DNA from 2 places in the Paenibacillus sp. FSL R10-2788 genome. Region 1 is predicted to be linked to the other one. Evidence: a T-box and tRNA genes for the amino acid it is inferred to sense, from the RefSeq annotation. Region 1 holds a T-box; the other holds one or more tRNA genes.
The links. A T-box is a leader RNA that pairs with one kind of tRNA and senses whether it is charged. The one in region 1 lies ahead of trpS (tryptophan--tRNA ligase), so its partner is inferred to be a tRNA-Trp.

Region 1 (16,076 bases):
ATCGAATATTTAAAAGGCCGCTAAGTCTCTTTAAAGGAGGAAGCGGCCTTTTTTATTCATTAAGAATTATAGTCTGCCAATGATCTCAGGGAATTCAGTCGGTCCCATATTCACATTAAACTTTTGTTTAAGAATTAGCTGCTTCTCTAGTAAGATTATTTCAAGAGTTATGCAAAAAGGCATTTCAATAAACAATAAAGTGAGCTGTAGCTGATCATCAGCAACCCAAGTAAAGCTGGACATGATTCGGTTCAAGGAAGCATCAATGACCTGTGCGAAGCTTTCGAGCCATTTCCCTCGACCAAGACAGATCACAGAATCCTCTCCAGTCTTAAATTGTAAAGTAACTGCAGCTTCGTTGTTATTGAAAGAGATAGAGAAGGTGTCCAAGGCAAATTGGTTGTCATCGAGCTTATAGGTTAAGCTGTTTATTCGTTCTTCTTGTGATGAAGATGGCTGCAGTTGTGGCGGTTGGATAGATAAATACTTTAATTGTTCAACCAAGTGGGCAGAAGCAGCAGGCTCTAATGGCAAGGGTGCTTGCTCCATCGCGGGAAGCAGATGTTCCCACACAGCATTCAACATTCCTTGTATACTGTCTGATGCAGCAGTAGTAATAATTACGGCATCTTGCTCCGGAAGCACGACACAGAGTTGACCGAAGGCGCCATCTGCCCGGTAGGCACCGTGCTGGCATTGCCAGAACTGATACCCATATCCCATTGCCCAGTCATGATCGCCTTCGCCATTGGAAATATGTTTGGAAGTAGCCTCATTAATCCACTTTTCAGGCAGAACCCGTTGATTATTCCAGATTCCTTTTTGTAAGTATAGCTGGCCGAATTTAGCGATATCCTCGGTTGTAATGTTTAAGCCAAATCCCCCTGTGTTAATTCCGCGTGGACAAGACTCCCACGTTGCGCCGTGAATGCCCAGAGGAACGAAGAGGCGTGGTTCTAAATATTCTAGCAGTGTTTGGCCAGTAACCCGTTGAAGGATCGCGGCCAGCATGTAAGTAGCACCGGTATTATATAGGAAATGTGTACCTGGTTGTTTCTCGACCGGGACGGAGAAGAAAGCCTTCACCCAATTCCCGTCTGCACTTTTGCGAAGTGTGTCCATAGTATCCACGACATGCCCGGTACCCATCATCAATAGATGTCTGATTGTCATATTGGTTAGATTGTCTGTGATTGGATCAGGAGCATCTTCAGGGAAAAAGGATAGGACAGAATCATCAAAGGTGACGAGTTTCTCTGTAACAGCAAACCCGATTGCGGTTGAGGTGAAACTTTTGCTAAGTGAAAATAACATATGCGGAAGATCGGACCTGTAAGGGGCCCACCAGCCTTCAGAGACCACATAACCATGTCGAAGTAGCATAAAGCTGTGCAGGCCTAAATTTTGTTCCTCTACTGCACTAATAAAGCTGGATATTGCGGTTGATGAAATGCCCTGTTCTTCTGGAAGACTTCTAGATAACCGCAAGCTGCTTGTAGTTTCCATACGCTCATCTCCTAAATTTTGAGAATGCTCACCTCCTAATTCTATAATAATTTCCAATGTTAAAATACCCTTTAAAAAATAACTAGTTTAGCTTTCTACAGGGCTGTTGCTGGATACATCAGATTGGAGCCGTTTCTCTGGCCAAGAAATAACATGAGAAGTTTGACTTAGTTTCTCATATATTAGCTGAGTTTCTTTTTTGAATATACTAATGACTAAATGAATAAAGAAAGCCAAGTCTATCAATAGAACAAACAGATGAATAAGCATATTCCATACGGAGGAAAGATGCCCTAGAAGGGCGGAATCAAGCAAAAGAGAGTGAATCCCAAGCAGCAACCAATATAGCAGGCCATATCTGAGCATCAGAGCCCAGAAAAAAGCATGATTCCCGCTGCTCTTCACCCGAATCCGCACCATCCATTTCCCTAAGGTCCGTCCGCCCGTGAGAGCCGGAACAAGCATGAAGTAAATACCAGTTACAATCCAGAAGGCAGCTTTTATATCGAATCCGAAGAGTACCCCAAACCCGATGCTCCACACCATACTATCGATTAGAAAAGCTATTCCTCTGCGGGTATAGGAGACTCTTTTGGCAGAGCGGTTAATGTTTGTATCCAGTTGTTCTATACGTGGCAATAGCCCGGAGATCCAAATGGAAATTCGAAATCCAAAGATTCCTCCGATTGTGTTGGTAATGAGATCATCGACATCAAAAAGACGGTAAGGATGATCGAAGAAACCGTAAATCCCTGTAATCTGCGTGATCTCAAAGGACAGGGAAAAGGCAAAGGATAGTAGAATGCACACGACCCAGCGTGTACGAAAATAATAGCCCAGAAACATTCCAAACGGTACGGTCAATGCAACGTTAAAAATGACCTGTAAAAATGCAGGCTCACGCAGTAATGACCAGTAGGTAGAGATTTGATCAGGGATGATCGTCGATCCATCCACAATATCCTGAATAAATTGAAGGGGAATGAATTGGACGATACTCCCAGAAGGTGCAGCATTGTGCCGGGAGGATGGAAAAGGAAGCAAGACTAGAAAATAAGCGTTCATCAGATAGAGCAGCAGCAGATATAGGATTAAAGCTCTAAGCTTATGTATATAGCCATGTCTGCGGTATTGTACGATAAGAAAAGGAAGTGTGAAGAACAGCGCTGCTATTGGAAACATCATGAACGCATACGAAATTGGAAAAAAGTACGAATGAAACATAAGTCACCTGCCGTGGAATTGTTTTTATAAGAAATTTGACTCTACTTGGAAATTAGCTATCCCCGGCTCATTATAAGTTTTTATGATAGGGAACTCAACTAATTTATCGAACGTTTCCGGCATACATATGTCTATGAAGGAGCGTGAAGTGGATGGAGAAAAAGGTTCAGCAGTATTATCGGCTCAAGCAAAAGCAAAAAGATATTGAAAAAGAATTGGCCGAGCTTCGTCAGGATATTTTAAATTATTGTAGTGAGCAGGAAACCACCGAGACTGAAATTGGCAGCTATAAAGTGAAGCTGGTCGTGCAAAACCGCAAAGAATATGATGATGCAAAGTTATATGAGACCTTATCGGACCCTGAAGTGTGGCGTTTGCTCTCCAAATCAGATCCGGCAAAGGTGGCAAGCTTGACCAAGTTGAATGTAATTTCAGAGGATAAAATCATGCATACTTATGCTTTGAAGACCGTAACACTGCTACAGGTGGATAAAAAATAGTGATTCAAGTGAGCGGTTCCTTGTGGGAGCCGCTTTATTTGGCTGATAACTGTCCAGATTAAGGAAATATGTTACAGTATTAGGGTAGAAGGGAGGTTGAATAGTGAAAAAAATAATCATCGGAGGCGTCATGGGCTTAACGATTTTACTTTTTTTCTTCTTTATTTTGCAGCATAATAATCAATCACTTGAGGTGAAACCGGAAGTTCTGTTCCCAACAGCGGAATACAGGGTGACTGATAGTAGTGCTCCAGGATTACCTATGCTTATAACTGCTGAAGGGGCGAATGTTATTAAGATACAGGCTACGTCCGGCAATTTATTGTTATGGAACCCCCCTGACTACAAGGTGCATAACAAAGGTCTTGAGCTGAAAATCAAATCTGGAGATCAAATTTATTGGAGTCCAATGGATGGAAAGAATAAACAAATAAATGAGCCTCAGGATACCAAGATCATAGTGATTGCTTACCATAATGATAAGCAGATCGGAACGTCCATTGTAGAGATTCATAAGAATGCTCTAGGTGTCTATACAGGGGAAATACCTGAAGTGAAGTAACTGAGAATCTAAATCGAATCGCAACTATCCTCGTTTTGCGTTAAAATAAGAAGTGAAGCTGACCGAGTGCTTATAGCAACCCTAGAGATGGAGGAAGAGAATTCATGAAAGATTTTGAAGTAATGCTGGAGAAATACGCGAACCTAGTTGTAAAAGTAGGAGTAAATGTACAGCCTGGACAAGTCCTTATGGTACATGCACCGATAGAAACCGCAGAACTTACTCGCTTGATTGTAGCGAAAGCCTATGAAGCGGGAGCAAAATATGTAATTGTTGACTGGGACGATGAAGCAACTACACGGATCCGTTATGAAAAAGCCCCAGAGGATTCTTTCGATTACTATCCACAGTGGCAGGCTGAGATGATGGAGAAATTCGCGGAAGAAAATGGTGCCATCTTACATATTAAAGTACCTGATCCGGAACTGTTTAATGGCATTGATTCTTCTAAGGTATCTAGAGCAGTCAAAGCAGCAGCTGTTGCTCGCAAGAACTACTCCAAATATACTCGGAACAGCAAAATCAGCTGGTCTCTGGTCAAAGCGCCAACACGTGCTTGGGCGAACAAGGTTTTTGCCGATCTTCCTGAAGAAGAGCGGGTAGAGGCGATGTGGGAAGCTGTATTCCAGATGAATCGTGTGGGCAGCGATGATCCGGTAGCTGCTTGGAGAGAGCATATTGGTCAGTTGAAAGAAAGTCAGGATAGAATGAACGCTAAACGTTATAAAAGCCTGCATTACCGTGCTCCGGGAACGGATCTGCATGTAGAGCTTCCGGAAGGCCATTTATGGCGCGGGGGTGGCGGTGAGAATGATAAAGGTGTTTATTTTGTTGCTAATATGCCAACAGAAGAGATTTATTCCATGCCCCATCGTACTGGAGTGAATGGCACAGTTAGAAGCACGCTCCCTCTTAATTTGAATGGACGTTTAGTTGAAGGACTTTCATTCACTTTTGAAAAGGGGAAAGTCGTAGCTTATGAAGCTGAATCCGGACGCGAGCATTTAACCTCACTGCTGGCAACGGATGAAGGTGCATCTTATCTAGGAGAAGTAGCCTTAGTGCAGCATGATTCTCCAATCTCTCGCTTGAACCGCATTTTTTACAATACAGGGATTGATGAGAATGCCTCCTGCCATTTCGCGTTAGGAAGTGCTTATCCTGTAAATATTGAAGGCGGCACAAAGCTTACGAACGAAGAGCTTGTGGCTAGAGGAGCTAATGTCAGCTTAACTCATGTCGATTTTATGATCGGTTCAGCAGAGCTGGATATTGACGGAGAGCTGGCGGACGGCACGATTGAACCCGTATTCCGTAAGGGAAATTGGGTGTTGTAAGGAGAAGAAAAAAGCCGGATCTCTTCCAATGAGCTTCCGGCTTTTTTGAGTACCTATAAATATCATTTTTAGATTGAAAAATAGTTAAGACTCATAGCCTCACGTACTTCGGCCATTGTTTCCTGAGCAATGCTGCGGGCATGCTGTGTTCCAGAGATTAAGATTTCCTGCACAAGCTTGGGCTTAGTAGCATAATAGGAACGCCGCTCTCGCATCGGTTCTATAAGCTGATCTAGAGCTGTCGAAATCAACTGTTTGCAAGCAGAACAACCCATGGTACCCCGCTCACAGCCTTCACGAATTTCGGTTACCCCCGCTGAGCGAAAAGCACCATGATAAGCAAAAATAGGACAGATATCTGGATGTCCAGGATCATTTTTATGCACACGCGCAGGATCGGTTGTGGCTTTTCTTATCTTGAAGGTGATTTCTTCCTTAGTGGAGTCCAGCTCGATGGCATTGCCAAGGCTTTTACTCATTTTAGCGTTGCCATCCGTACCCACAAGTCTCGGCGTCTCACTGATCAGCGCTTTGGGTTCCACCAGTATCGGGCTGTACAGCTCGTTGAATCTGCGGACGATTTTGCGGGTTAATTCCAGATGGGGGAGCTGGTCTTCTCCTACAGGAATGATCGTTGCTTTACAAAAAGTTATGTCAGCAGTCTGACTAACTGGATAACCTAGAAAACCGTAATACAATTCATCTAAGCTGGAATTTTTTGATTCGGCTTTAATCGTGGGATTATGCCGTAAAGAATTCACAGTAACAAACATAGAGAACAAGATGGTCAGCTCTGCGATTTCAGGGATCATCGATTGAATAAATATAGTTGTTTTCTCCGGATTTATACCCGCAGATAAATAGTCCAGTGTGATCTCATGCAGATGTTGACCCAGCAGCTGCGGACGATCAAAATGGGTCGTTAGGGCTTGAATATCCGCTAAAAACACAAAAGTTTCATATTGCTCCTGAAGGGCTACTCGGGTCTGCAAGCTGCCGGCGTAATGGCCAAGGTGAAGCTTTCCAGTCACTCGATCTCCAGTTAAGACACGTTCGTTCATCATATAAAAATTCCTCCTGTTATTTAGCATTTGGTTACACTCGAGTCGCCACCACCAGCCATCATCCATGGCCATCACCTCCTTTAAATGACAAAAAAACCTCATCCAATAAGGACGAAGTTGTCGTGGTACCACCTTAAATGATCGTGTCACCTTACGATTCTTGGCTTTCGATCTTCTCTTACCTGTACGGAGAGGTTGAATTAATTCTCGATACAGGTCCCTTGATAACGGCGGGAACCCCGGTTTTCCCTACTGCATCCATTAAGATAGTTCGGAAAAACAACTATAAAGGCCATTCGAGCATACGCTGGTCACCGGTTCGCACCTACCACCGGCTCTCTGAAGACCATGTTCGTCTGTCTACTTACCCTTTGTCATCGTTGTTCATGATATGTGAATTATTGTAATTCTGAACAGGGGTGTTGTCAATGAGTGGAAATCGTATGGTGATTGATGAGGTATCTAGGTTTATATGATCTAGCAAAGTATACCTTAAATGTATATAATCATCAGGAATTTAGTCCAATCTATCATTGCGGATTCACAATATACTACTCTATAACCTTGAAATGGAGTGATGATAAATGGCGACAATAATAAGTTATGGGTCACAGGCAAAAATCCCGTTAGATCCGTTTACTACAGCTATAACGGTTGCAGGGATTCCTGGAGCTGGAGCGGGTCTAGCCACAGCGCAAGTAAATATTAGTCCGGCTAATCCGGCTTCTTTCTCCAGTAGAGTCGAGTTAAATGGTAGTTTTAGTCTTACTGCACTTGCTAATAGCCAATTTCTTGTTATCATCCGACGAGCTGGAGTCGATATTTATAGATCCTTTTATCGTTTTACTACTATTACTGATATTCAATTAAGTGCTCAGTGGGTTGATGGTGCTTATATTGGAGTCCACAACTATGAATTGGTAATTCAGAATGATAGCAACTTGCCTATAAATCTATTTGGACCCATATCATTCACAGCAACTGCTATTGGAGGAGAGGGCGTAATTTAAGTTGTGTTCCTGTGCGCCATTCAAGGGACGGGTGAATCAAAGCTTTGGACAGTTGAATCGATCTGATTCAGCTGTCCTTTTTTCATGAACGTATAATTGAAGTACAACTCTCGCAGCATAAATATCCAACCATACCCTTGATAGAGCGGTTTATTTATTTAAAATGTTATCCTCTAAAACAGCGTATTTATCGCCGAATTGCTTAATGATATGTTGTTCTCCCCAATTACATAATGCAGTCAAAATATCGCTTAAACTATCACCATATTCACTAAGCTCGTATTCTACTTTTGGTGGAACCTGATTATAAACAATTCGGTTGATGATTCCATCTGCCTCAAGCTCGCGTAGCTGCTGGGTTAACATTTTTTGAGTAATGCCGGGCATCAACTGTTTTAACTCGGAGGTGCGTTTTTTGCCATGAGTTAAATGACATAGAATTACGCATTTCCATTTCCCTCCGATGACCTCTAGTGTGGCTTCAACAGAAATATTGTATTTTTTCTTGACAGTTGTTGTAGATGTTGTTGTCATGATAACCTCCAAGGTATGGGTACTTTTTAGCACCTATGGCACTTTTGAGTGCGTACTATTGATTATGTCCAATTTAACCTATCATAACATTTTTCGTTCAATTTTTATAGAATGCTATAATTTAGAGAGCTTTGGGCAAAAAAAGCAAAACGAAATAAAAACCGTTTCTATACCTCCCCCGTCTTAATCTATGAAAGGTTGAAGAGAGGAGGCTAAGGAAGGACATGACGATGACTAATGCAGAAATGAAAAAAGTAACGATTCTTGATACTCGGAGCGAGACAGATTTTTACGATTCGATATTGGTACATAGAGAACAACTGTACAGTATTGCTTATAGTTACTTGCGGAACCGAAACGATGCGCTGGAAGCGATGCAGGAAATGACTTGCCGGGCCTGGATTAAAAGAAAAACTTTAAAGGACCCCAAAGCATTCAAATCATGGATTATTCGCATTCTAATTTATGTCTGTATAGATGAACAAAGACGAAGAAAACGTTCCACGCCGCTGGTAGATGAAAGAATAGGAGAACAGGTCACACACATTGGCCATCATCGGATGGAAATGCTGTGGGCACTCGAGCAGGTTAAGCCCAAGTATCGCCATGTGCTGCTGCTAAAATACTACAACGATATGACCTTGACTGAGATCGCTAATATTATGAATAAACCCGAGGGGACGGTTAAGACTTGGCAGCATAAGGGGCTGAAGCAGTTGCGAACCATCATAAAGAATCGGGGTGAATGGAACCATGAGTAGTCAAGAGGAGCTTGCCATGTTAAGCGATGCCGAACGTATCCCACAAGAACAAAAAATAGAGAATGCAGCCGCTCAAATCTATGCGATCCAAGCAGGTTTGGAATTAGGCAAGAAACGTGGCAGAAGGTTAATGTTCACAAAAAGCGCGATGTCTGTGCTGGCGGCTGCAGTGATGATAGCGGGCCTGCTGTTCTTCAATCCAACCCAGCTGATGCCACAGCAAGGGACTTCGAGTGCTGAAACGTTCGATTGGGGCGTATTGGAGCCTTTTAAAACATTGGCTGCAGCTGATATTGATGCTCTTACTTTAGAGTCTGCAATCCGGAATGATTATTTACAAATCGTTAATAAGAGTGCTGAATCAAATGGATATAAAATTACTCTGAATGCTGTGCTTGCTGATGAAAATAAAATCATGCTGCTGTATACAGGGACAACAAGTGATGGTCAGGAAGTGTACAGTGTAAATAGTGTGAAGCTGACAGATGCTGAAACTGGACGAGACGTAATGGAGGAGAATGGGAATAGGGGCGGAATGGGAGCACACGCAGAGGGAACCATATATACTTGGCTCGGTAAAACTATATTCTCACTGGACCGAAATAAACCAAGGCCAACAGACGTAGTGGCGGATTTCCAGATTGCCTCTGTAGACCCGGGAATGTTAAGTAAACCGAAAACAGGAACGGTTTTATCCGACATGCGGTATTCTGATCGTTTAAAAGTGAACTTCTCTATTGATCCTAAGTTTTGGGAGCAGAAGACGGAGACATTAGTTGTAGACCATCCCTTTATTATTGACGGACAGGAAGTAAAACTAGCCGAAGTCGAGCTTTCTCCGTTAAGCATAGCGCTCAAATATACGATAAATGAGGAATTGCAAACGGATTGGATCGTCCGAAATGAACTGTTTCAAAAGCTCCCCTATGAATTAACTGCGCAGGTTGGGAAGCACGACATTAAAATTAATCCGAATTCTGGTAGTGGAGCTGATGATGGATTTATAAGTTACTTCAGCAGTAATGTGTTGGATCACCCGAAGTCTCTACGACTGAAGCTTAATGCGGGGGCAGATCGAGAGAAAGAAGAGTATATTGATATTCTGAAAAAATGAGCGGTATACGATATTAGTGAATATGCGTTGGGAGTTGTAATATAGCAAAAAGGCCGCTGGTTGCGGCCTTTTTGTTATTGTTGGGACATTATACTAACTTTGTGAGTTACCATTAACACCAAACGCATCACTTGTTAATGAGAACAAACTCCTAATGCTCCTATCGGGACTATATGTGCTTAATGCTCCTCACGGGCTACAGGCTCTTAATGTTCCTCAGGCTTCTCACGTTTCACAGGCTTCTCACGTTTCACAGGCTCTTCATGTTCTCAGGCTCCACATGTTTCACAGGTTTCTCATGTTCCTCATGTTTCTCACGCGCGTAACACTCCTAACGGACTGTATTGCAACTATTTTGGCTTTTTTGACCATTTTGCTGAGTTTTCGGACTGCATGGACCTCTGTCAAGAAAGTGGACACTCACGCAACAGACATTCTAGTCAATTGCTCAGCAAAACGAACTGGAGAAAGATACCCCAGCGCGCCATGCATTCGCTTGCGGTTATAATAAAACTCAATATATTGAAAAAGTGTCTGGTAGGCTTGCTCCTTAGTTTTGAATCGTGGATTACAATAAATGAGCTCCTTTTTCAAAATGCTGTGCCACGACTCGATACAGGCGTTATCATAACAGTTACCTCTGCGGCTCATGCTGGACTCCATGCCATACGCTTTCAACTGCTGCCTGTATTCATGAGAAGTATATTGAGAACCTCTATCGGAGTGATGTAATAGACCCTTTTCCGGTTGTTTAGCTTCGTAAGCATCTTGTAAGGCGCCCGAAATTAAGCTAGTTTCCATATGGTTCTCCAAGCGCCACCCCACGATTTCGCGCGTGCAAAGGTCCATCACACTAGCCAGGTACAAGCGCCCTCCCCGGCAAGGAATGTACGTAATGTCGGTAACCCATACTGAATTGGGTTTGAGTATTTTAAATTGCTGGTTCAGCGTATTCGGGGCAATCGGATGGTCATGATTGGAGTCGGTGGTCTGTACGCGATACGTTTTGGAGACAATGGAGCGAAGCTTCATATGTCGCATGTACACACTCACCGTGCGTTCGGTAACGGTATAACCTTCTTGATGCAACAGGCGGGTGATCTTCGGACTCCCATACCGCTTTTGATGGTCTGCAAAATGATACTGAATTCGCTTCATTATCGCAGCCTTACGAAGCATATGCGTACTGTTTTTTTCTGTCCGCCACTTGTAGTACCCGCTCCGTGACACATGTAGGGTCATGCACATCTTCTCCAAGAGAAACTCGGAGCGATGTTTTTCAATAAACTGGAATCTCAGTTCCTTGGTTTGCTGAAGATGTGCACTGCTTTTTTTACGATCGCTAATTCCTCTTCCACATCAGCAATCTTGTTATCTTTTTCTTGAAGTTGTCGGCTCATTTCTTTCAACTGTGCCTCGAGTTCCCGTACTCGATCCACGCTAGCTGCCGGTTCATTCTTTAGTTCTCGATACTGGCTCATCCATTGATGCAGGGTACTTTTTGGGATGTTGAGCTCTTCCGCCAAGTCGCCCACTGTCTTTGTTTGCTCTTGAATGAACTGCACTGTCTGTTTTTTAAATTCTTCGTTATACCGTTGTCGATGTTCTCCCATGTGAACACACCTCCGTGGACTCATTATCGCCAGTCTGTTAACTACTGTCCACTTTTCATTCTAGCTTCAGCATAGCTCTTATTGGTCTAAATCCACACCAAAATTAAGCATATTGGGTTGAATAGCTGCATCTGAGTCCGATAGCACTGCGAAATGCCCGGATTTTTCGAAATAAGGGCTCCTGAGTCCGAACCATCTGGCCTCGTAAATACTGCACTGTAAACTGTAAACTCGCCATCTGACCTCGTAAATACTGCACAGTAAACTGTAAAACACCGTCTGAGCGTCTTAGATATTTCGGCAGAACAAAAGTGGCGTTAGTGCGGTACAAAAGTGTTGCTAAGTGGCAATTAAGTTAATAACGCTCCTCACTTTTCTCATGTTCCTCATGTTTCTCACGCGCGTAACACTCCTAACGGACTGTATTGCAACTATTTTGGCTTTTTTGACCATTTTGCTGAGTTTTCGGACTGCATAGCTCTTATTGGTCTAAATCCACACCAAAATTAAGCATATTGGGTTGAATAGCTGCATCTGAGTCCGATAGCACTGCGAAATGCCCGGATTTTTCGAAATAAGGGCTCCTGAGTCCGAACCATCTGGCCTCGTAAATACTGCACTGTAAACTGTAAACTCGCCATCTGACCTCGTAAATACTGCACAGTAAACTGTAAAACACCGTCTGAGCGTCTTAGATATTTCGGCGGAACAAAAGTGGCGTTAGTGCGGAACAAAAGTGGTGCTAATGTGGTGTTAATATGGCGCTAATATGGCGCTAATTTGGTGCAAAGGTGGCGCTAATGTGGCAACTAAGTTAGTAACTTTTCTCGTTGTAGTTATGGGAGTATGTGTTCAGTGATTAGTTAGTCGCATTAGTCGCATTAGTCGAATTAGTTACTGTAACTTGTTTTCAACCATTCCTCGTTTGACCAGGACAATTTGCCAGCCCCTGAACCGTCAACAGCGGTAAGTCTAGATTTTAGACTAACTGGGTCATCTGAAGTGTAGCTATAAGGTAGTGTTGTGAATCCGTTCCATGCAAATGCTTTAACGGCAGCGGGTGCAGGGGAGAGAGGGCTGTTCTTAGATGTACTGTCTCCTCTGAATGTTGCTCCATCTAGTGAATAGATCGTATCTAAAGCTGCGATTGCACCCGTATATTTGCTATTACTCGCATCCGCTTGATTGTTGCGAAGTGGATTCACTACATCAATGATTACAGAACTTTCAAGTAATACAGCTCCTCCTTCTGTCGAGATTGCTCCGTTACTTGTAACCCCGAAATGATACCCCTTGCTTGAGATCGCTTTTTCCATAGCGGAGGTTAGACGTTTTTTAGCCAATCTGGTATCTTCGTTGTCCATTACAATGTTATAGGCATGCGCATTACCACTACGAAGGCGGGGCATGCGGTCTTGTATATCTTTATAGTAGTTGTGATGGAGCGTCACAGAAAGAAGCGCATTATCAGCTGCAAATTCTGTTGCGCCTATTAAATGGCCCTTTTTTTGACTAGCGGCAATCGCAATGATGTCGTCTTTACTTAGGCCAACTGAGCTGCTTCTTAAATAAGCGTACATGGGATAAGCAGCCTTGTTGGCTTCCATAGCATTAATTTGCTGAGTAACCCAGCTGTTTGCGTTTCTATCATCCCCTAAGAAGGAAGACCATGAAATGGTGACGCCGTTGCTGCCTTTTTTAACATCGACAACTCCGTCATAAGATTTATTGAAGGTGCAGTGGTCGATCCATACGTTGTTGCTATTCTCAATGGTGATGTAGTCCCAGTCGTTTTTATCGTAATTTCCTTTGGTTGCTTCATCCCATTCCCACAGCTCATCAAATTCAAGGTTGCGGATGATGACGTTAGAGCTTCTTTTAAAAGTAAAAGCGGCATGTTTAAGGGTTGCACCCTTAGCAGAGAAAATGGTCAAACCGTCGAAGTTGTCTATAGACACTTTGCTGACACCAGTCTCTATTAATACGGGATGTGTTAAAGCACTGTTATGAGCGCTAAATGGGGAGATCTTTGCCGCATCAGAAATTTCATTCCATCCCAGATCCAAGTCGTTCATAATTTCAATAACCTTTATTTTGGATCCTTTTCTCAGTGCAGTGGCAAGATCTTCTGCGCTATATACCTTTTTATAGAGTGGACTGGTTTCTTGGATATTTCCACCACCTGTTGTTCCTGTGGCAAACCCAGCCAAATCATATTCACTAACCTGTACCGGTGTAGGCGTTGGTGAAACAGTTGGTATCGGCGTAGCAGTAGGTGTTGGTGTAGCAGTCGGAGTCGGTATTGCAGTCGGTATCGGCGTAGCAGTAGGTGTTGGTGTAGCAGTCGGAGTCGGTATTGCAGTCGGTATCGGTGCAGCAGTAGGTGTTGGTGTAGCAGTAGGTGTCGGTGAAGCAGTTGGTGTCTGTGAAGCAGTCGGAGTCGGTATTGTAGTTGGTGTTGGTATAGCAGTCGGAGTCGGTATAGCAGTTGGTGACGGCGTGACAGTCGGTGTCGGTGTAGTGCCATTGGTGTCAGAAACGGTCACGTTGTCGAACATCGTAATTGTCTTAAAGGTAACGAGCCCTGCTGTACCTTTTTTTAATTTGGAATCGGAAGCTGAGAGCTCCAGCGTATCATTTACATACATGTTGATGGTATTTCCGCTCATTTCAAGTTTTACATTATACCAAACTCCTGTTTGCAGAGTGTAGGGTTTGCTGGTCAAAGTTGTAGTAGATCCAGAAACCTTTTTTCTGATTTCCAGCATGCCATCATTATTATTATACAAAGAAGCTGCATAAAAATTATTTCCATCTATGTATCTGCCTGCAACATAAGTTCTGTTTGAGCCATTAAAATCAACTACTTTTACATCCGCTTCCACAGTGTAATCGCTCCAGGCTGAATCACCTGCAGAAGTACGTCCTTCTTTTGTGGCAGACTGGTAATATACGCTGTTGCCTTCGTCCTCAACAATAGTCCAATTCCCACTAGTGGATGTCCATAGATTACCGCCCTCTTCAAAGCGGTCTTGGAAGAAGGTAGAAGCACTTGCCGGATACACAATAAAAAGAGAAAAGAGCAGGGTTATGCACATAGTAACACTCACATTTTTCTTGATTGATTTTAGCAAACTCATTGTAATCCTCCTTATGTATTTATAAATTTATATTAATATAAATACATATATCGGAAATAAATATAAGTAATAATATGATTATAAAGTCCTTTTTTTAATTAGTGCTATAATAGCTTTTTGGGTATTCAACGATGAATTCTGATCTATACGAACTAGGAGTGATAGACTTGAGCGTAATCCGAATGGAGAACGTAACTAAGAAATATGAGAATACATTGATCTTTCGAGATATTTATTTTCGTGTGAGCAAGGGTGAACGTATTGGCTTAATCGGACGAAATGGAGCAGGTAAATCTACTGTTTTTAAGCTAATAATGGGAAAAGAGGAGCCAACGGCAGGAAAAGTAGAATTAGATCCCAATGTGAAGATCAGCTACTTCTCTCAATTCTCGGAGCTTTCCGGGTCTTTGTCTGTACAACAAGAGTTAGAACTTTGCTTCGAAGAGGTAGCACGCATTGAACAGGAGCTTAACCAAATAGGAGAACAGCTTGGGCAGGTGTCGGATGATGTCCAGATGAATGTACTTTTAGAGCGCCAAGCTGAGCTTTTTGGACAAATGGAGCATTTGGATGGCTGGAATGTATCTGTGGAAATCAATACGGTGCTGACTAAATTAGGATTCGATGAGAGATCGCGGCATCAACCTGTAGAGGAGTTATCCGGAGGCTGGAGGAACCGCGCGGCACTGGCTAAAGTCTTAATTGAAGGGCCTGATGTTGTATTGCTCGATGAGCCTACTAACTTTTTGGATATGGAAGGGATCGTATGGTTGGAGCAGTGGCTGCACCGTTTCAATGGGGCGATGCTTCTGGTCTCTCATGATCGGCAATTTATTGACAGAGTGGTCACGCGGACGATAGAAATCGAGAACTATCATTTCCAGGAATATGAAGGGAATTATACCGATTACGTTCGTAAAAAGAAGATGCGCAAAAAAGTGCTCGATCGGCAATTTGAGTGGGAAGAAGAACTTCTCCTTATGGAGTCTGAGGCCATTGAAAACCGCGGTAGTAAGAAGTCCTCTAAGGATCGTCTTTCGCGTAAGCTAACGGATATGAAAAAACGAGTGGAACCTCATCCAGTTAACGTATTAATCACTGATATTTATAGTAATTTACGTTTTCCTGACAAGCTGGGGGAAGTGAAGCGGATTGGACAAAGTTATGATGGCCGCTCCATCTTCCAGAACATTAGCTTCGATATTCAAAAGGAAGACCGGATAGCAATCGTGGGTCCGAACGGCAGCGGAAAGTCGACACTCATCAAAGTATTGACTGGACAAGAAGCACCGGAATCGGGGGAAGTGACTTGGGAACGCGGGGTCAGCTATGCGTACTTTAATCAGATGTGGGATGAGCTGGATCATAAAGATACTGTCAGCCATGCCGTAAATGTTTATGGACTGGGACTGGACGCACCGCGGAAAAAGGTGAATAAATTTCTATCGATGCTGCAATTCTCGGAAATGGATCTGAGCAAAACGATTGGCAGCCTTTCAGGCGGACAGCAGGCCAGAGTGGCTTTAGCGAAATGCCTTCTCTCCGGAGCTGCTGTCATTATTTTAGATGAGCCCACTAACCATTTGGATTTAACTAGTATTCAGGTGATGGAGCAGGCGTTGATTCATTTTCCTGGCGCTGTAGTAACAGTTAGTCATGATCGGTTTTTTATTGATAAAATAGCGACGAAAATGCTCACCTTTGATCCTAA
Region 2 (16,076 bases), 3.1 Mb from region 1:
CCCAACCTTTGATAAGGCAGCTGGGCAGAATTACGTTGAGTATAAGGAAGATGGCGCTCTTAAAAAAATATGGATCGAAGACAAAGTTTCTTTAAAAGCTAGAGTTGAGCTTGCTAAGTCTTTAGGGCTTGGTGGCATCGGTTCATGGAATCGCAGCTTTAGTAATCCGTCTGCGTGGGAGGCATTACAAGGGATTCATAAGTAATTATTATTTCATTCATAATAAACAAAGGGGCTCCCAATATAGGGGCCCCTTTGTTGTATTAAGCAAATGTTTGATTGCATTATAAATCGCTAGTAATAAGCTTCTGTAAGATATGTTTTATTGATTAAGCTGCTGACTCTTAAGTTGTTCCGCAGTAATATTGGCCTCAGCTGGATCCATAGTAAGGATGGTATGGCAGAACATACAGCGGTCTGTTTTGCCCAGCATTTTGGTCAGCTTGTGACATTCAGGGCATTCCAGTTGGACTGCGCTAGTTGACAGCATCCCAGCCCAGAAATAGATTGCAAGACTTGCCATCATTGAGATTAAACCGATTACAAGACCGATTCCAGCGAATACTTTTCCAGTTGAGCCCCAAAACACGATGCCCGCTGTACCCAAAACCATAAGTCCCATTCCGAGCATTGTGAGCAGTAATCCCCATGTGCGAAAAGCGTTGATCTTAGCCGTTTTAAACTTCATGAGTGTTTGCTCCTAACTAAATATAGTTGGGTTGTCCAGAAGGAACTGTCTTTCATATGTAGAATAATAATTATAACTGAATTATAACTGACTGGACGCAAAATCGCCAAATTTAATGGAGGGAAGCATGGAACTGTCCAATGTAACTTTGTTGAGTGGAGAAACGTTTGATGAGAATGTTTTAGGAGCGGTCGTTTTGCGGCAGAATGGGGATATTCCGTTTCAAAGCGCACTTCTTCAAGATTTTGATATGGTAGTGTTAGTATTGCATGAAGAACAGGATAGAGAGCATATTGTTCGCCATACCATTGCCGGTGACCAACGGACCCAGTCAGTCCATATCGGCCTATTTGCTTTGGAGCAGGCTGTTATGGCAGGGGATAATAACGAACTTCTTATCAGTTTGATGAGGGGGGAAGTGATCTGGGACCCCAAGGGAATACTCGAGGAAATGCGCAGCGAGATATTGCAATTTGAAGGACCGATCAAGGAACGGGTCGCATTTATGGAGTTTGCCCGCTTTTTGCATATGTATGTGAAATCCAAGCGCTATATAGAGGCTGGCTTTATTATGGATGCTTACAACTGTGTATTGATAGCCTTATATCATTGGGCAAGAATAGAAGTGAGTGAAGTGGGTGCTTTCCCCGAGCCAGCTATTTGGGAGCAGGTTAAAAGTATGAATACCTCTGTTCATAAACTTTATGAGGAGTTAACGGTCAGTACTGAGACCTTAGAGCAACGTGTGGAGCTTGTGCTTCTTGCATGTGAATTTGGGATTATGTCCAAAATGACGGACTGTTGTCTATTGCTCTTTAATATTTTGAATAGCCGTAAGGAAGCATGGAGCATTAAAGAATTACTGCAGCATTCAGGTCTGAGTCAATTAGAGTCTGAACTACCCCTTGTTTTACGAAAGCTGGTTTCTCGTTCGCTAATCCGAGAGATTACATCTTGGGCTGATGTTCACGAGGGAGAAGGGCATGCGATCCGCTATACATTATAGAGATGAATTAGATACAGTAGAAGATGTTTAATTATAGAGAGATGAGCAAGGATAGGGAGAGGCTGAGCACTCTCTTTTTTATTTGTTTACTAATATGAAACGCTCATATTTATTCAGAAAAATTAATGGTTGACTCTTTCCTTGTTCATGTGTTAAATTATAACTCGTCCCTCTGACACAGAGATGTGCTTTCGAAAACATTCGAAAGACAACCGAAAAAAGAAATTAAAAAAAAGGTTGACTAAAACGAGGGTGCTGTGATATATTATAAGGGTCGCTGCTGAACAACACATCGACGAAATAAACGGCTTGATCTTTGAAAACTGAACAACGAGTGAGTAGGAAATCACGTAAGTGAAATCCAAAATTAGAGAATTAATTTTCTCGTCAGATGTTTCAAAATGAGCATATCGCTCTTTTCAATACTAATTGGAGAGTTTGATCCTGGCTCAGGACGAACGCTGGCGGCGTGCCTAATACATGCAAGTCGAGCGGAGTTACTTTGAAAGCTTGCTTTCAAAGTAACTTAGCGGCGGACGGGTGAGTAACACGTAGGCAACCTGCCCTTCAGACTGGGATAACTACCGGAAACGGTAGCTAATACCGGATAATTTCTTTTTTCTCCTGAGAGAAGAATGAAAGACGGAGCAATCTGTCACTGAGGGATGGGCCTGCGGCGCATTAGCTAGTTGGTGGGGTAACGGCCCACCAAGGCGACGATGCGTAGCCGACCTGAGAGGGTGAACGGCCACACTGGGACTGAGACACGGCCCAGACTCCTACGGGAGGCAGCAGTAGGGAATCTTCCGCAATGGGCGAAAGCCTGACGGAGCAACGCCGCGTGAGTGATGAAGGTTTTCGGATCGTAAAGCTCTGTTGCCAGGGAAGAACGTCCGGTAGAGTAACTGCTACCGGAGTGACGGTACCTGAGAAGAAAGCCCCGGCTAACTACGTGCCAGCAGCCGCGGTAATACGTAGGGGGCAAGCGTTGTCCGGAATTATTGGGCGTAAAGCGCGCGCAGGCGGCTATTTAAGTCTGGTGTTTAAACCTTGGGCTCAACCTGAGGTCGCACTGGAAACTGGGTGGCTTGAGTACAGAAGAGGAAAGTGGAATTCCACGTGTAGCGGTGAAATGCGTAGATATGTGGAGGAACACCAGTGGCGAAGGCGACTTTCTGGGCTGTAACTGACGCTGAGGCGCGAAAGCGTGGGGAGCAAACAGGATTAGATACCCTGGTAGTCCACGCCGTAAACGATGAGTGCTAGGTGTTAGGGGTTTCGATACCCTTGGTGCCGAAGTTAACACAGTAAGCACTCCGCCTGGGGAGTACGGTCGCAAGACTGAAACTCAAAGGAATTGACGGGGACCCGCACAAGCAGTGGAGTATGTGGTTTAATTCGAAGCAACGCGAAGAACCTTACCAGGTCTTGACATCCCTCTGAATCTGCTAGAGATAGCAGCGGCCTTCGGGACAGAGGAGACAGGTGGTGCATGGTTGTCGTCAGCTCGTGTCGTGAGATGTTGGGTTAAGTCCCGCAACGAGCGCAACCCTTAACTTTAGTTGCCAGCAGGTAATGCTGGGCACTCTAGAGTGACTGCCGGTGACAAACCGGAGGAAGGTGGGGATGACGTCAAATCATCATGCCCCTTATGACCTGGGCTACACACGTACTACAATGGCCGGTACAACGGGAAGCGAAGCCGCGAGGTGGAGCCAATCCCATCAAAGCCGGTCTCAGTTCGGATTGCAGGCTGCAACTCGCCTGCATGAAGTCGGAATTGCTAGTAATCGCGGATCAGCATGCCGCGGTGAATACGTTCCCGGGTCTTGTACACACCGCCCGTCACACCACGAGAGTTTACAACACCCGAAGTCGGTGGGGTAACCCGCAAGGGAGCCAGCCGCCGAAGGTGGGGTAGATGATTGGGGTGAAGTCGTAACAAGGTAGCCGTATCGGAAGGTGCGGCTGGATCACCTCCTTTCTATGGAGAATCGTTCTCTGCAATGAGAACATTCAAATCGGAAGCTAAGCTTCCAAAACTCAGGTTTAGGCCTGTTACTCACTCGTTGCTCAGTTTTGAGAGTTTAAGCTCTCAAGTAAGACTTGATCCTTGAAAACTGGATACCGAAACGAATTTGCGTTTTAGAACATCTTTTAGCAACTTGTGTAAACAAGTAAAAGTTATTAGTGAGATTTTTCTTCGGAAGAATCAAGGTTAAGCTAATAAGAGCACACGGAGGATGCCTAGGCGCCAGGAGCCGACGAAGGACGTGGCGAACAACGAAACTGCCTCGGGGAGCTGTAAGCAAGCTTTGATCCGGGGGTGTCCGAATGGGGAAACCCAGCTGTGGTAATTCGCAGTTACTCATTTCTGAATACATAGGAAATGTAGAGGCAGACCAGGGGAACTGAAACATCTAAGTACCCTGAGGAAGAGAAAACAATAGTGATTCCGTCAGTAGCGGCGAGCGAACGCGGAACAGCCTAAACCTAAGAGCTTGCTCTTAGGGGTTGTGGGACGTCTCACATGGAGTTACAAAGGAATATGGTAGGTGAAGAGGTCTGGAAAGGCCCGCGATAGAGGTAAAAGCCCTGTAACCTAAACTGTATTCTCTCCGAGACGGATCCCGAGTAGTGCGGGGCACGTGAAACCCCGTATGAATCCAGCAGGACCATCTGCTAAGGCTAAATACTACCTGGCGACCGATAGTGAAACAGTACCGTGAGGGAAAGGTGAAAAGCACCCCGGAAGGGGAGTGAAATAGAACCTGAAACCGTGTGCTTACAAAAAGTCAGAGCCCGATCTATGGGTGATGGCGTGCCTTTTGTAGAATGAACCGGCGAGTTACGTTTAACATGCAAGGTTAAGCCGAGAAGGTGGAGCCGCAGCGAAAGCGAGTCTGAATAGGGCGACTTAGTATGTGGACGTAGACCCGAAACCGTGTGATCTACCCCTGTCCAGGGTGAAGGTGCGGTAACACGCACTGGAGGCCCGAACCCACGTACGTTGAAAAGTGCGGGGATGAGGTGGGGGTAGCGGAGAAATTCCAATCGAACTCGGAGATAGCTGGTTCTCCCCGAAATAGCTTTAGGGCTAGCCTCGGTATAAGAGTAGTGGAGGTAGAGCACTGATTGGGTGCGGGGTCCGCAAGGATTACCAAGCTCAGTCAAACTCCGAATGCCATATACTTATTGCCGGGAGTCAGACAGTGAGTGCTAAGATCCATTGTCAAAAGGGAAACAGCCCAGACCATCAGCTAAGGTCCCCAAGTGTGTGTTAAGTGGGAAAGGATGTGGAGTTGCACAGACAACCAGGATGTTGGCTTAGAAGCAGCCACCATTGAAAGAGTGCGTAATAGCTCACTGGTCGAGTGACTCTGCGCCGAAAATGTAACGGGGCTAAACACACCACCGAAGCTATGGCTAGATACGTATGTATCTGGGGTAGGGGAGCGTTGTGTAGGGGTTGAAGGTGTACTGAAAAGAGCGCTGGACACTACACAAGTGAGAATGCCGGTATGAGTAACGAAAAGATCAGTGAGAATCTGATCCGCCGAAAGCCCAAGGTTTCCTGAGGAAGGCTCGTCCGCTCAGGGTAAGTCGGGACCTAAGGCGAGGCCGAAAGGCGTAGTCGAAGGACAACAGTTTGAAATTACTGTACCACCGTAATCCGCTATGAGCGATGGGGTGACGCAGGAGGGTAGTGACGCGGACTGATGGATGTCCGTCTAAGCAGTGAGGCTGATGTGTAGGCAAATCCGCACATCGATAAGGCTGGGCTGTGATGGGGAGCGAAAATTATAGTAGCGAAGGTCATGATCTCACACTGCCAAGAAAAGCCTCTAGCCAGGAGAAGGTGCCCGTACCGCAAACCGACACAGGTAGGCGAGAAGAGAATTCTAAGGCGCGCGGAAGAACTCTCGTTAAGGAACTCGGCAAAATGACCCCGTAACTTCGGGAGAAGGGGTGCCCCGGTAGTGTGAATAGCACGAGGGGGCCGCAGTGAAAAGGCCCAAGCGACTGTTTAGCAAAAACACAGGTCTGTGCGAAGCCGCAAGGCGAAGTATACGGGCTGACGCCTGCCCGGTGCTGGAAGGTTAAGGGGAGTGGTTAGGGGTAACCCGAAGCTATGAACCGAAGCCCCAGTAAACGGCGGCCGTAACTATAACGGTCCTAAGGTAGCGAAATTCCTTGTCAGGTAAATTCTGACCCGCACGAATGGCGTAACGACTTGGGCGCTGTCTCAACGAGAGATCCGGTGAAATTTTAATACCTGTGAAGATGCAGGTTACCCGCGACAAGACGGAAAGACCCCATGGAGCTTTACTGCAGCTTGATATTGAATTTGGGTACGATCTGTACAGGATAGGTGGGAGCCGTAGAAATCGGAGCGCAAGCTTCGGTGGAGGCGCCGTTGGGATACCACCCTGATCGTATCTAGGTTCTAACCTAGTACCCTTACCGGGTACGGGGACCGTGTCAGGCGGGCAGTTTGACTGGGGCGGTCGCCTCCTAAAGAGTAACGGAGGCGTTCCAAGGTTCCCTCAGAATGGTTGGAAATCATTCGCAGAGTGCAAAGGCATAAGGGAGCTTGACTGCGAGACCTACAAGTCGAGCAGGGACGAAAGTCGGACTTAGTGATCCGGTGGTACCGCATGGAAGGGCCATCGCTCAACGGATAAAAGCTACCCTGGGGATAACAGGCTTATCTCCCCCAAGAGTCCACATCGACGGGGAGGTTTGGCACCTCGATGTCGGCTCATCGCATCCTGGGGCTGAAGTAGGTCCCAAGGGTTGGGCTGTTCGCCCATTAAAGCGGTACGCGAGCTGGGTTCAGAACGTCGTGAGACAGTTCGGTCCCTATCTGTCGTGGGCGCAGGAAATTTGAGAGGAGCTGTCCTTAGTACGAGAGGACCGGGATGGACGTACCGCTGGTGCACCAGTTGTTCCGCCAGGAGCATGGCTGGGTAGCTACGTACGGACGGGATAAGCGCTGAAAGCATCTAAGCGTGAAGCCCCCCTCAAGATGAGATTTCCCAATTAGTAAGACCCCTTGAAGACGACGAGGTAGATAGGTTGGAGGTGGAAGTGCAGCAATGCATGGAGCTGACCAATACTAATCGGTCGAGGGCTTATCCTATACTTAGAATGCAAATTCGTTTCGGATTCAGTTTTCAGGCATCAAGCCTGGTATGAATATTCCCTGATAGCTCAGTTGGTAGAGCACTCGACTGTTAATCGAGTTGTCACAGGTTCGAGTCCTGTTCGGGGAGCCATATGGAGAGGTGTCCGAGTTTGGCCGAAGGAGCACGATTGGAAATCGTGTAGGCGCCACAAGCGTCTCGAGGGTTCGAATCCCTCTCTCTCCGCCACAAATTTTTAATTAGTATGGCCCGTTGGTCAAGGGGTTAAGACACCTCCCTTTCACGGAGGTAACATGGGTTCGAATCCCATACGGGTCACCAAATTTTCACTTGATTTATCCTAGTGGACTTTGGTACAATAACAATTGTTGTTTATGGAGGCTTAGCTCAGCTGGGAGAGCATCTGCCTTACAAGCAGAGGGTCGGGGGTTCGATCCCCTCAGCCTCCACCATAACATATTTTTACTGACGCGGGGTGGAGCAGCCCGGTAGCTCGTCGGGCTCATAACCCGAAGGCCGCAGGTTCAAATCCTGCCCCCGCAACCAATTAACTTAAGCAATTATATCTTTTGGAACCGTGGTGTAGTTGGCCTAACATGCCTGCCTGTCACGCAGGAGATCGCGGGTTCGAATCCCGTCGGTTCCGCCATTTTCATCATGGCTCGGTAGCTCAGTCGGTAGAGCAGAGGACTGAAAATCCTCGTGTCGGCGGTTCGATTCCGTCCCGAGCCACCATTTATCATCACAAAAGAATGAGTGCCATGCCGGTGTAGCTCAATTGGTAGAGCAACTGACTTGTAATCAGTAGGTTGGGGGTTCAAGTCCTCTCGCCGGCACCATCCTTGGAGGATTAGCGAAGTGGCCAAACGCATCAGACTGTAAATCTGCTCACGTAAGTGTTCGGTGGTTCGAATCCATCATCCTCCACCAGTTTTTAGGGGCATAGTTTAAAGGTAGAACAACGGTCTCCAAAACCGTTGGTGTGGGTTCAATTCCTGCTGCCCCTGCCAAGTTCTTTCTAAAGTTTAATATGGCGGCCGTGGCGAAGGGGTTAACGCACCGGATTGTGGTTCCGGCATTCGTGGGTTCGAGACCCATCGGCCGCCCCATTTACTTTAAAATGAATAATGGCAACAATATCAACTTAATATGGCGACTGTGGCGAAGGGGTTAACGCACCGGATTGTGGTTCCGGCATTCGTGGGTTCGAGACCCATCAGTCGCCCCATTTTACTTTAAAATGTTATTGGGGATTAGCCAAGCGGTAAGGCAACGGACTTTGACTCCGTCACTCATAGGTTCGAATCCTATATCCCCAGCCATTTTATGCGGACGTGGCTCAGCGGTAGAGCATCGCCTTGCCAAGGCGAGGGTCGCGGGTTCGATTCCCGTCGTCCGCTCCAAAATTTACATGGCGCCATAGCCAAGTGGTAAGGCAAAGCTCTGCAAAAGCTTTATCCCCAGTTCAAATCTGGGTGGCGCCTCCATTTAGTTCATATGTGCCGGCGTGGCGGAATGGCAGACGCGCTCGACTCAAAATCGAGTGGGAAACCGTGGAGGTTCGAGTCCTCTCGCCGGTATCTTAAAAGGGTTAGTAAGATTGCTTTTATAAGCAATCTTACTAACCTTTTTTCTTTATGTTCTTAGTTTTACAGGATTAAGCCGTTGAATAGAGGAGTTTCTCTATTTCAACGGCTTTTTTTAATCTGATTAGTGATTAACCTGATTGATTATTAATGCGGAATGCTCGCGGGGTATGACCTATTTCTCGTTTAAACATATTGCAGAATTGGGCATCGTTCACAAAACCTGCAGCAGCAGATACTTCAGAGATTTGCATCTGAGTATGACGTAATAGAGATTTTGCATAATCCAGGCGTTTTAACAGCAAATACCGCAGGGGTGAAGACCCGAAACGTTCTTTAAATAGATGGCGAAAACGATCGTAGCTATATCCGGACATTTCTGATAGTGTTTCGACGGACAATTTATGGCGATAATGCTCATTCATATAATTAAGGACATATTGTACTCGATCTTCTGATGGGGATTGATATCCAGAGGCACTAAGAAGCCTCATAAGATGGACGGTAATCTCGCTCATTTGTAGGTTTAGAAGCTCAGAGAATCCGTCTTGCTTGCGTGTAAACTCTGCTTTCATTCGCAGCAGGATTTGAAGAACGGTCTGATCTTTATCATCTTCATATACGCCGAGCAGATTACTCATATTAGGGTGTTCCGAGTGGAAGCCTACAAATAATACATTTGCATCCTCACGGTGGTGCTCGTCATGTTTATGATTGGGTGGCACAAGCGCGAAAGAAGAGGAGCGAAAATGGTAACTTCGTGGGCCAACATTGGTTGTCCCTACCCCCTGTAAATAATAGACCAGTTCGTAGCATTCATGCTGGTGTGGAGGGATATAAGTATTTAGCTCATGTGTGGCACTTACAATATATAGAACACGATCCATGATGATCCTCCAATACTTATGTTTTAGCCGAATCGTACAAAACTATGACCGAAATCATATAATTATTTTTAATAATATTTGTTATGATCGTATCAATAAATCCGAAAGTTCGCAACCTGACTGGCCATCTCGTTCGGAAATAAAGCGGATTATTAATAATAATGGTATTTTTATTGCTATTTTTGAGCCTAAACGTTAAATTTATTACTTTTAATGATACTTTATTTGGAAAAAAGAGAATTTCCATTTGAACCGTGAATTATACAATGGGTGAAGATGGGGATTCTGCCGGATTACTAACCAACTAAAATTAGGGGTGGAATAGAGTAATGAATAAAAAAGTTCTTTCTTTGTTGTTATTAATGGTGATGGTTCTGGTCACAGCATGTGGGAATAACACGTCCAATAACGGTTCTTCTGCGAATACTGGATCAAACGCTGCTGAGGGTGGAGAAACAGGTTCAGGGGATAAACTCAAGGTTGTATTGCTGATTCCGGGGACACTTGGGGATAAATCATTTTTTGATTCCGCTAATAACGGCTTGCAAAAGGTTAAGGATGAACTAGGTGCAGTAACAAAGGTTGTTGAAATGGGCGTTGATAAAACGAAATGGGAGCCAACATTTAACGATATCGCTTCCGAGGATTGGGATGTAATTATTTCTGGCGGTTCTGAAATTACTGAGATGTTTAATGCAACGGCAGAATTGTATCCAGACAAAAAATTCATTAATTATGATACCGACATCGATGAAGCACCAGATAACATGTACAACATGTCTTATGCGACAAATGAAGTATCTTTCTTGGCAGGTGCCGTAGCAGCATTAGCTACACAATCGGATATGCCGAATGCTACCCCTGAGAATGTGATTGGGTTTGTGGGCGGTATGGATATTCCGGGGATTAATGCTTTCTTGGTCGGTTACATTCAAGGTGCTCAGTATGTTGATCCTGATGTAAAAGTGGCTGTGTCGTACGCTGGTGATTTTGTTAACCCGGCAAAAGGTAAGGAGCTGTCTCTAATTCAATATAACTCCGGCGTGGATGTTATTTTTAACGTGGCTGGGGGTACAGGTCTTGGGATCTTTGACGCAGCTAAAGAAAAGAAAAAATATGCAATCGGTGTAGACTCCGATCAGGCAATGTTGATTAACGATACGGATAGTGAAAAAGCAAATCTAATCGTTACTTCATCTATTAAAAAGATTGATACGGCTATTCTAGGTGCAGTGAAGAGATTGCAAGAGGGAACGCTAGAAATGGGCAAACGTGATGTGTTGAGCTTTGTAGATGATGGTGTAGGTATTGCTGAGAATGATATTTATAAAAATGTATTCCCGGCTGATCTTCAGGCCAAGGTTGAAGAAGTGAAGCAAAAGCTGATCAATAAAGAAATTAAAGTGGATAATGCGATGGGGATGGAAACCGCAGAGGTAGAAGCTATTCGTAACGCAGTTAAGCCTTAAGCTTTAAATCTTAAGATCAGCTCTATAGAGTTAAACCTACAGTTGGAGATTCTTCTAGTCAGGGGAATTCCAGCTGTATATTTTTGCAGACCTCCAAGTTGAAAGGCGTTGAGACCTATGTACAAAGCTCTGCTGGAAATGCGGGGAATTACCAAGGTATATCCCAATGGCGTCGTTGCAAATAAAGACGTGCATTTTTCTTTACGTGAGGGAGAAATACATGCGATTGCAGGTGAGAACGGTGCTGGTAAATCGACTTTAATGAAGATTATGTTCGGCATGGAAGAGCCAAGTGAAGGCGAGATCTATATCAAGGGTGAAAAAGTAAAGCTGCAATCCGCTCAGGACGCCATTGATAGAGGCATCGGCATGGTCCATCAGCATTTCATGTTGGTACCTTCTTTTACGGTGGCAGAGAATATGGTGCTGGGTATGGAGCCGCGCAGAGGAGTTGGCATTAATTATGCCGAGGCTGTGCGCATGACGGAAGAGACCGCAAGGAAATACAATCTGGCCGTGGATCCTAAAGCAAAAGTAGAGGATCTTACAGTTGGGATGAAGCAAAAGGTTGAGATTCTTAAGGCGCTGCTGCGTGGTGCGAAAATTCTGGTGCTTGATGAGCCGACTGCGGTGTTGACTCCACAGGAAACAGAGGAATTGTTCCGCGAGCTTAAGCAATTAAGGGAACAGGGTCATACGATAGTTTTTATTTCGCACAAATTAAAGGAAGTCAAAGCGATTTGCGACAGAATTACGATTATGCGCAGCGGCCGTAGTGAAGGTGTTTTTCAAACACAGGATGTGACAGAACAGGAAATCTCGCGACTAATGGTCGGCAGAGACGTCGTGCTGAAATATGACAAAGAGATTCTGGCTGTTAGTGAGCCAGTACTAACGGTGCAGGGACTCAGTGTGAATGATGCAGATGGCAAAGCATTATTGTCGGATATCAATTTTGCGGTACGTGGTGGGCAGATCGTTGGGATTGCTGGTGTAGAAGGCAACGGGCAGACACAGCTCATTGAAGCTCTTACAGGTAGCTTGAGAGGTGTCTCAAGTCAGGGCTCTGTACTAGTGAAGGGAAAGGATATCCGTGAATCGGATATTTTGGATATTCGTAAGCTAGGCGTTTCCTATATACCGGAGGATCGGATGCGGCAAGGGATCGCTAGTGAGGCAAGTATAGCTGATAATCTGCTATCTACTCAGTATCGTACAAAAGCAATGAATAAAGGTCTTTTTTTGAATGGCTCACGAATTGCCAAGCTAGCAGTATCCCTTGTAGAGGAATTTAAAGTCCGCTGTTCAGGACCTTCTCAGCCCATAGGAATGTTGTCAGGTGGTAACATGCAGAAGGTAGTCGTAGCTAGAGAGTGTTCGACTGAACCGCAGCTGCTTATTGCAGAACAGCCGACACGGGGTGTGGATATAGGCGCAGCCCAGTTCATACATCAAAAGTTGTTGGAATTACGTTCAGACGATTGCGCGATTTTGCTAGTGTCGGCAGATTTGAATGAGATCTTGGAGATCAGCGATAGTCTGTTAGTAATGTACGAGGGTAAGATTGTTGCCTTTTTCGAGGAGCCATCTAAGGTTAGTGAGGAAGAATTAGGTCTTTATATGCTGGGGATTCATCGACAGGACGAGGAGCACATCGGGAGGGCCGTAAATCATGTTTAAAGTTAAATATTTTGAGTACATTCGAACATCGGCGGTAATCGTTATTGCACTCGCTATTGCCTTTCTGATCATCTCTTTGGTCAGTAATCAGCCTGTGAAGACGATTGGTATATTCCTATTAGAGCCGTTATCCAGTAAAGGTCATATTGGTAATGTGATTGAGATGGCGATTCCGCTCATGTTCACTGGGTTGGCAGTATCCTTGTTGTTTCGAGCCAATATGTTCAACCTGGGAGCTGAGGGGATTTTTTATTTCTCCGGTGTTGTAACTTCCGTATTGGCTATTCATTTAACGTTGGACGGCTGGCTGCATCCGATGGTAGCTATTGCTGCAGGTTCAATTGTAGGAGCCTTGCTCTCGGCAATACCTGGTATTCTGAAGGCAAAATGGAATGCTAATGAGTTGGTTACATCCTTAATGTTCAATAATATTTTGTTCGGAGTAGGGTTATACCTACTGAACTATCATCTACGTGATGCTAAAGCTTTTGCCAATGTATCCTACAAATTCGAGAAAACGGCACTGCTGAGTAAAATGGTCTCCGGCACCCGTATTCATACCGGTCTTATTATCGTTATCGTGCTTATTATTGCAGCTCATCTATTCCTATACAAAACGAAATGGGGATATGAGCTGCGCATGACAGGCATCAACCGGGACTTTGCCCGTTATTCCGGTATGAAGACAGCCAAGGTTATTATTCTCGTTCACTTGATTGCAGGTTTTATCGCAGGTATGGGGGGTTCCGTAGAAGTGCTGGGGATGTATAACCGTTTCCAATGGACGTCACTGCCTGGTTATGGTTTGGATGGTGCCCTTGTAGCGATGTTAGCCAAAAATAATCCGCTGTCCGTAATCGGCTCTGCATTGTTCCTAGCGTACATTCGAATTGGGGCTGACATGATGGCGCGTCTGTCTGATGTACCTTCAGAGATGATCTCAATTATACAGGCAATTATCATTCTTCTGATTTCGGCTGAGCAATTTCTGAAGTTCTGGAAAAATCGGATGCTCTTGAAGGAGGCGAAGGAAGCGTGAATAGTTTGTTTGATGTAATTTTTACAACTGACTTTGCGTTCTCTGTCCTTCGCGTGACGACTCCGATTCTGTTCGCCGCGCTCGGCGCACTCATCTCCAACCGTGCAGGGATCATTAACATTGGGATGGAGGGCATCATGCTTGTTGCCGCTTTAGCGGGTGTCATCATAAGCAGCTATACGCATAGCGCGTGGGTAGGTCTGCTTGGGGCGGTGCTGTCTGGAACATTGATCGCTGGAATATTAGCTTTTTTCACCCTGAAATTCAAAACACATATCATTCTCGGGGGTGTGGCCATTAATATGTTCGCTTCGGGAGGAACTGTGTTTATCCTCTATCTGCTTAGTGGCGACAAGGGTTCTTCCACTTCTCTGGCGAGTAAAGTTTTGCCTAGTGTCCAGATTCCTTTGTTGAAGGATATCCCGGTGCTTGGACCTATTTTATCGGGGCATCACATTCTGACGTATGTTTCTATATTGGCTGTGTTTGTTGTCTACTATCTATTAAATCGTACACCGCTTGGACTGCGCATTCGTTCAGTGGGCGAAAATCCACATGCGGCTCAATCCGTGGGTGTAAGTGTTGTGAAAATACAGTATATGGCTTTGCTGCTTAGCGGATTTTTTGCCGGTTTAGGCGGTGCTTATATGTCGATGGGGTATTTGTCACTGTTTACCCGCGATATGATCGCTGGCCGAGGCTGGATTGCCATTGCCGCTGAGTCGATGGGAAGAAGTACGACCGTAGGCACGGCGCTGACCTCTTTATTATTTGGTACTGCAGATGCATTGTCGAATGCTCTACAGGTGTTGAAGATTCCTGCGGAGCTAATCGCTACTCTTCCTTATGTAGCCACAGTAATTGGACTTGTGATCTACGCAGTATCTGAGACACGAAAAAAGAATAAAAAACTTAAAAGCCCGCTAGTTAAATAGCGATTGAAATGATTGATACACAGACAAGGAGTGAGTAACTATGCCAACACCTATTATTATTGACTGCGATCCAGGGCATGATGACGCAATAGCGATACTGCTTGCCATAGCAAATTCGGAGAAGTTAGATCTGCGCGGGATTACAACGGTTGGTGGAAACCAAATTTTAGATAAAATCACGGAAAACGCCCTGAAGGTGATCAGCTTCGTGAATGCTGACATTCCTGTAGCTAAAGGGGCTGCTGGCCCACTGTTCGGCAAGCTTGTTACAGGTGAGGAAGCGCATGGTGAATCGGGCATGGATGGGCCGCTTTTGCCCCCAAGTAAATTCCGCCCTGTAGAGCAGGGTGCTGTGGAGTTTATGCTGAATATCATCCGTTCTTCAGAGGAGAAGATTACGCTCGTGCCGATGGCTCCTTTAACAAATATCGCACTGCTAATCACGGCTTATCCAGAGATTAAAGACAGAATTGAAAAAATCTCACTGATGGGCGGAGGTATCTCTTATGGGAATGTCACCTCTACTGCGGAGTTTAATATCTATGTAGATCCTGAAGCAGCCCGTATTGTGTTTGAGTCGGGGATTCCGATCACAATGAGTGGTCTGGATGTGACCGATAAGGCTGCTATTTTTGAAGATGAGATCCTAGCATTGAAAGAGCGGGGACCAGTGTCTACAATGGTCGGAGAATTGCTGGATTTCTATTCGATTTACGGTAAAAAAATGGGCTATGTCGGCAGTGCGCTGCATGATCCATGTGCTGTTGCCTGGCTGCTGCATCCGGAACTATTTGAATTTGAGCATCTATATGTAACGGTGGAGACAGAAGGCAAGCTGACGCGGGGAATGACAGTTGCAGACAGACGGAAGAAGACGGATCGTCCAGCGAATGTGCAAGTATTGGTGGGAGTTGACCGGGAAGCATTTATGAGGCTGATCTTTGATTCACTGGAAAAGCTTGATCAAGAGCTGCTGCTAGCGGCTGAAGGGAAGTAGCCTATGGCAGGATGGGAGAGACTTCAAGAGACCGTGCAGTTTGAAATTGCTCAGCGTGGAGAAGAAGGTTGCGAGATTGATGGGTTCGCGGATAAGCTAGCGGCTGCTGGTGCCGATGAGCTCAAGCTGATGCAGGTATACAATGAGCTAATGGAGCTTACGATCAGTGAGGATTTTCCGTATCAAGAGCCATCCTCTCTGGAGGAGATTCGTCAACTACGTCCAGAAGGCCCACGTAAGCTTGAGGCGGACTGGAGCGAAGCGGAATGGAGAGATAAGTTCTATGGAGCCTGGCTCGGTAGAAGTGTCGGCTGCGCACTCGGGAAACCGCTGGAGTATTGGGACTATCTCTATGGGAAAGATGGCCGTCCGGGCTGGGAGAATATTGAGCTATGGTTTCAGGGTGCGGACGCCTGGCCAATTACTGGCTATACGCCTGGGCATTCACGGGCAGAGGCTGAATATGGTCTTGGCTTAAGCGAATGGACACATGCCAGTACCCGCGAGACGATCAAGTATATGGAAAGCGATGACGATATTCGTTACACTGTCCTGGGTCTTATGCTGCTGGAACAGAAAGGTCTGAACTGGGATTCTTGGGATATCGGAAAGCTGTGGCATACACATTTAACATATAGTCAG

Region 2: it encodes a tRNA-Trp, which carries the amino acid that the T-box ahead of trpS (tryptophan--tRNA ligase) is inferred to sense. The anticodon was not compared.

The regions. Positions count from the first base shown of each region.
Region 1 covers NZ_JBBOQA010000001.1:2,935,054-2,951,129, forward strand. Annotated here, with positions in the region: gene NSQ50_RS12905 (serine hydrolase domain-containing protein) at 67-1,506, opposite strand; gene NSQ50_RS12910 (VanZ family protein) at 1,594-2,691, opposite strand; gene NSQ50_RS12915 (hypothetical protein) at 2,883-3,230, shown strand; gene NSQ50_RS12920 (hypothetical protein) at 3,334-3,792, shown strand; gene NSQ50_RS12925 (aminopeptidase) at 3,897-5,129, shown strand; gene trpS (tryptophan--tRNA ligase) at 5,198-6,193, opposite strand; T-box leader at 6,298-6,580, opposite strand; gene NSQ50_RS12935 (hypothetical protein) at 6,778-7,203, shown strand; gene NSQ50_RS12940 (winged helix-turn-helix transcriptional regulator) at 7,354-7,737, opposite strand; gene NSQ50_RS12945 (sigma-70 family RNA polymerase sigma factor) at 7,962-8,498, shown strand; gene NSQ50_RS12950 (DUF4179 domain-containing protein) at 8,491-9,612, shown strand; gene NSQ50_RS12955 (IS3 family transposase) at 10,033-10,959, opposite strand; gene NSQ50_RS12960 (transposase) at 10,908-11,225, opposite strand; gene NSQ50_RS12965 (pectate lyase family protein) at 12,116-14,365, opposite strand; gene NSQ50_RS12970 (ABC-F family ATP-binding cassette domain-containing protein) at 14,533-16,076, shown strand, end outside.
Region 2 covers NZ_JBBOQA010000001.1:6,021,219-6,037,294, reverse strand. Annotated here, with positions in the region: gene NSQ50_RS26795 (glycosyl hydrolase family 18 protein) at 1-205, shown strand, start outside; gene NSQ50_RS26790 (DUF2614 family zinc ribbon-containing protein) at 323-688, opposite strand; gene NSQ50_RS26785 (nucleotidyltransferase-like protein) at 816-1,694, shown strand; rRNA gene NSQ50_RS26780 (16S ribosomal RNA) at 2,121-3,678, shown strand; rRNA gene NSQ50_RS26775 (23S ribosomal RNA) at 3,911-6,837, shown strand; tRNA gene NSQ50_RS26770 (tRNA-Asn) at 6,898-6,973, shown strand; tRNA gene NSQ50_RS26765 (tRNA-Ser) at 6,977-7,069, shown strand; tRNA gene NSQ50_RS26760 (tRNA-Glu) at 7,088-7,162, shown strand; tRNA gene NSQ50_RS26755 (tRNA-Val) at 7,218-7,293, shown strand; tRNA gene NSQ50_RS26750 (tRNA-Met) at 7,311-7,387, shown strand; tRNA gene NSQ50_RS26745 (tRNA-Asp) at 7,413-7,490, shown strand; tRNA gene NSQ50_RS26740 (tRNA-Phe) at 7,501-7,576, shown strand; tRNA gene NSQ50_RS26735 (tRNA-Thr) at 7,605-7,680, shown strand; tRNA gene NSQ50_RS26730 (tRNA-Tyr) at 7,686-7,771, shown strand; tRNA gene NSQ50_RS26725 (tRNA-Trp) at 7,778-7,851, shown strand; tRNA gene NSQ50_RS26720 (tRNA-His) at 7,875-7,950, shown strand; tRNA gene NSQ50_RS26715 (tRNA-His) at 7,994-8,069, shown strand; tRNA gene NSQ50_RS26710 (tRNA-Gln) at 8,089-8,163, shown strand; tRNA gene NSQ50_RS26705 (tRNA-Gly) at 8,170-8,244, shown strand; tRNA gene NSQ50_RS26700 (tRNA-Cys) at 8,255-8,328, shown strand; tRNA gene NSQ50_RS26695 (tRNA-Leu) at 8,343-8,421, shown strand; gene NSQ50_RS26690 (AraC family transcriptional regulator) at 8,559-9,314, opposite strand; gene NSQ50_RS26685 (BMP family ABC transporter substrate-binding protein) at 9,644-10,783, shown strand; gene NSQ50_RS26680 (ABC transporter ATP-binding protein) at 10,901-12,463, shown strand; gene NSQ50_RS26675 (ABC transporter permease) at 12,456-13,502, shown strand; gene NSQ50_RS26670 (ABC transporter permease) at 13,499-14,437, shown strand; gene NSQ50_RS26665 (nucleoside hydrolase) at 14,478-15,434, shown strand; gene NSQ50_RS26660 (ADP-ribosylglycohydrolase family protein) at 15,438-16,076, shown strand, end outside.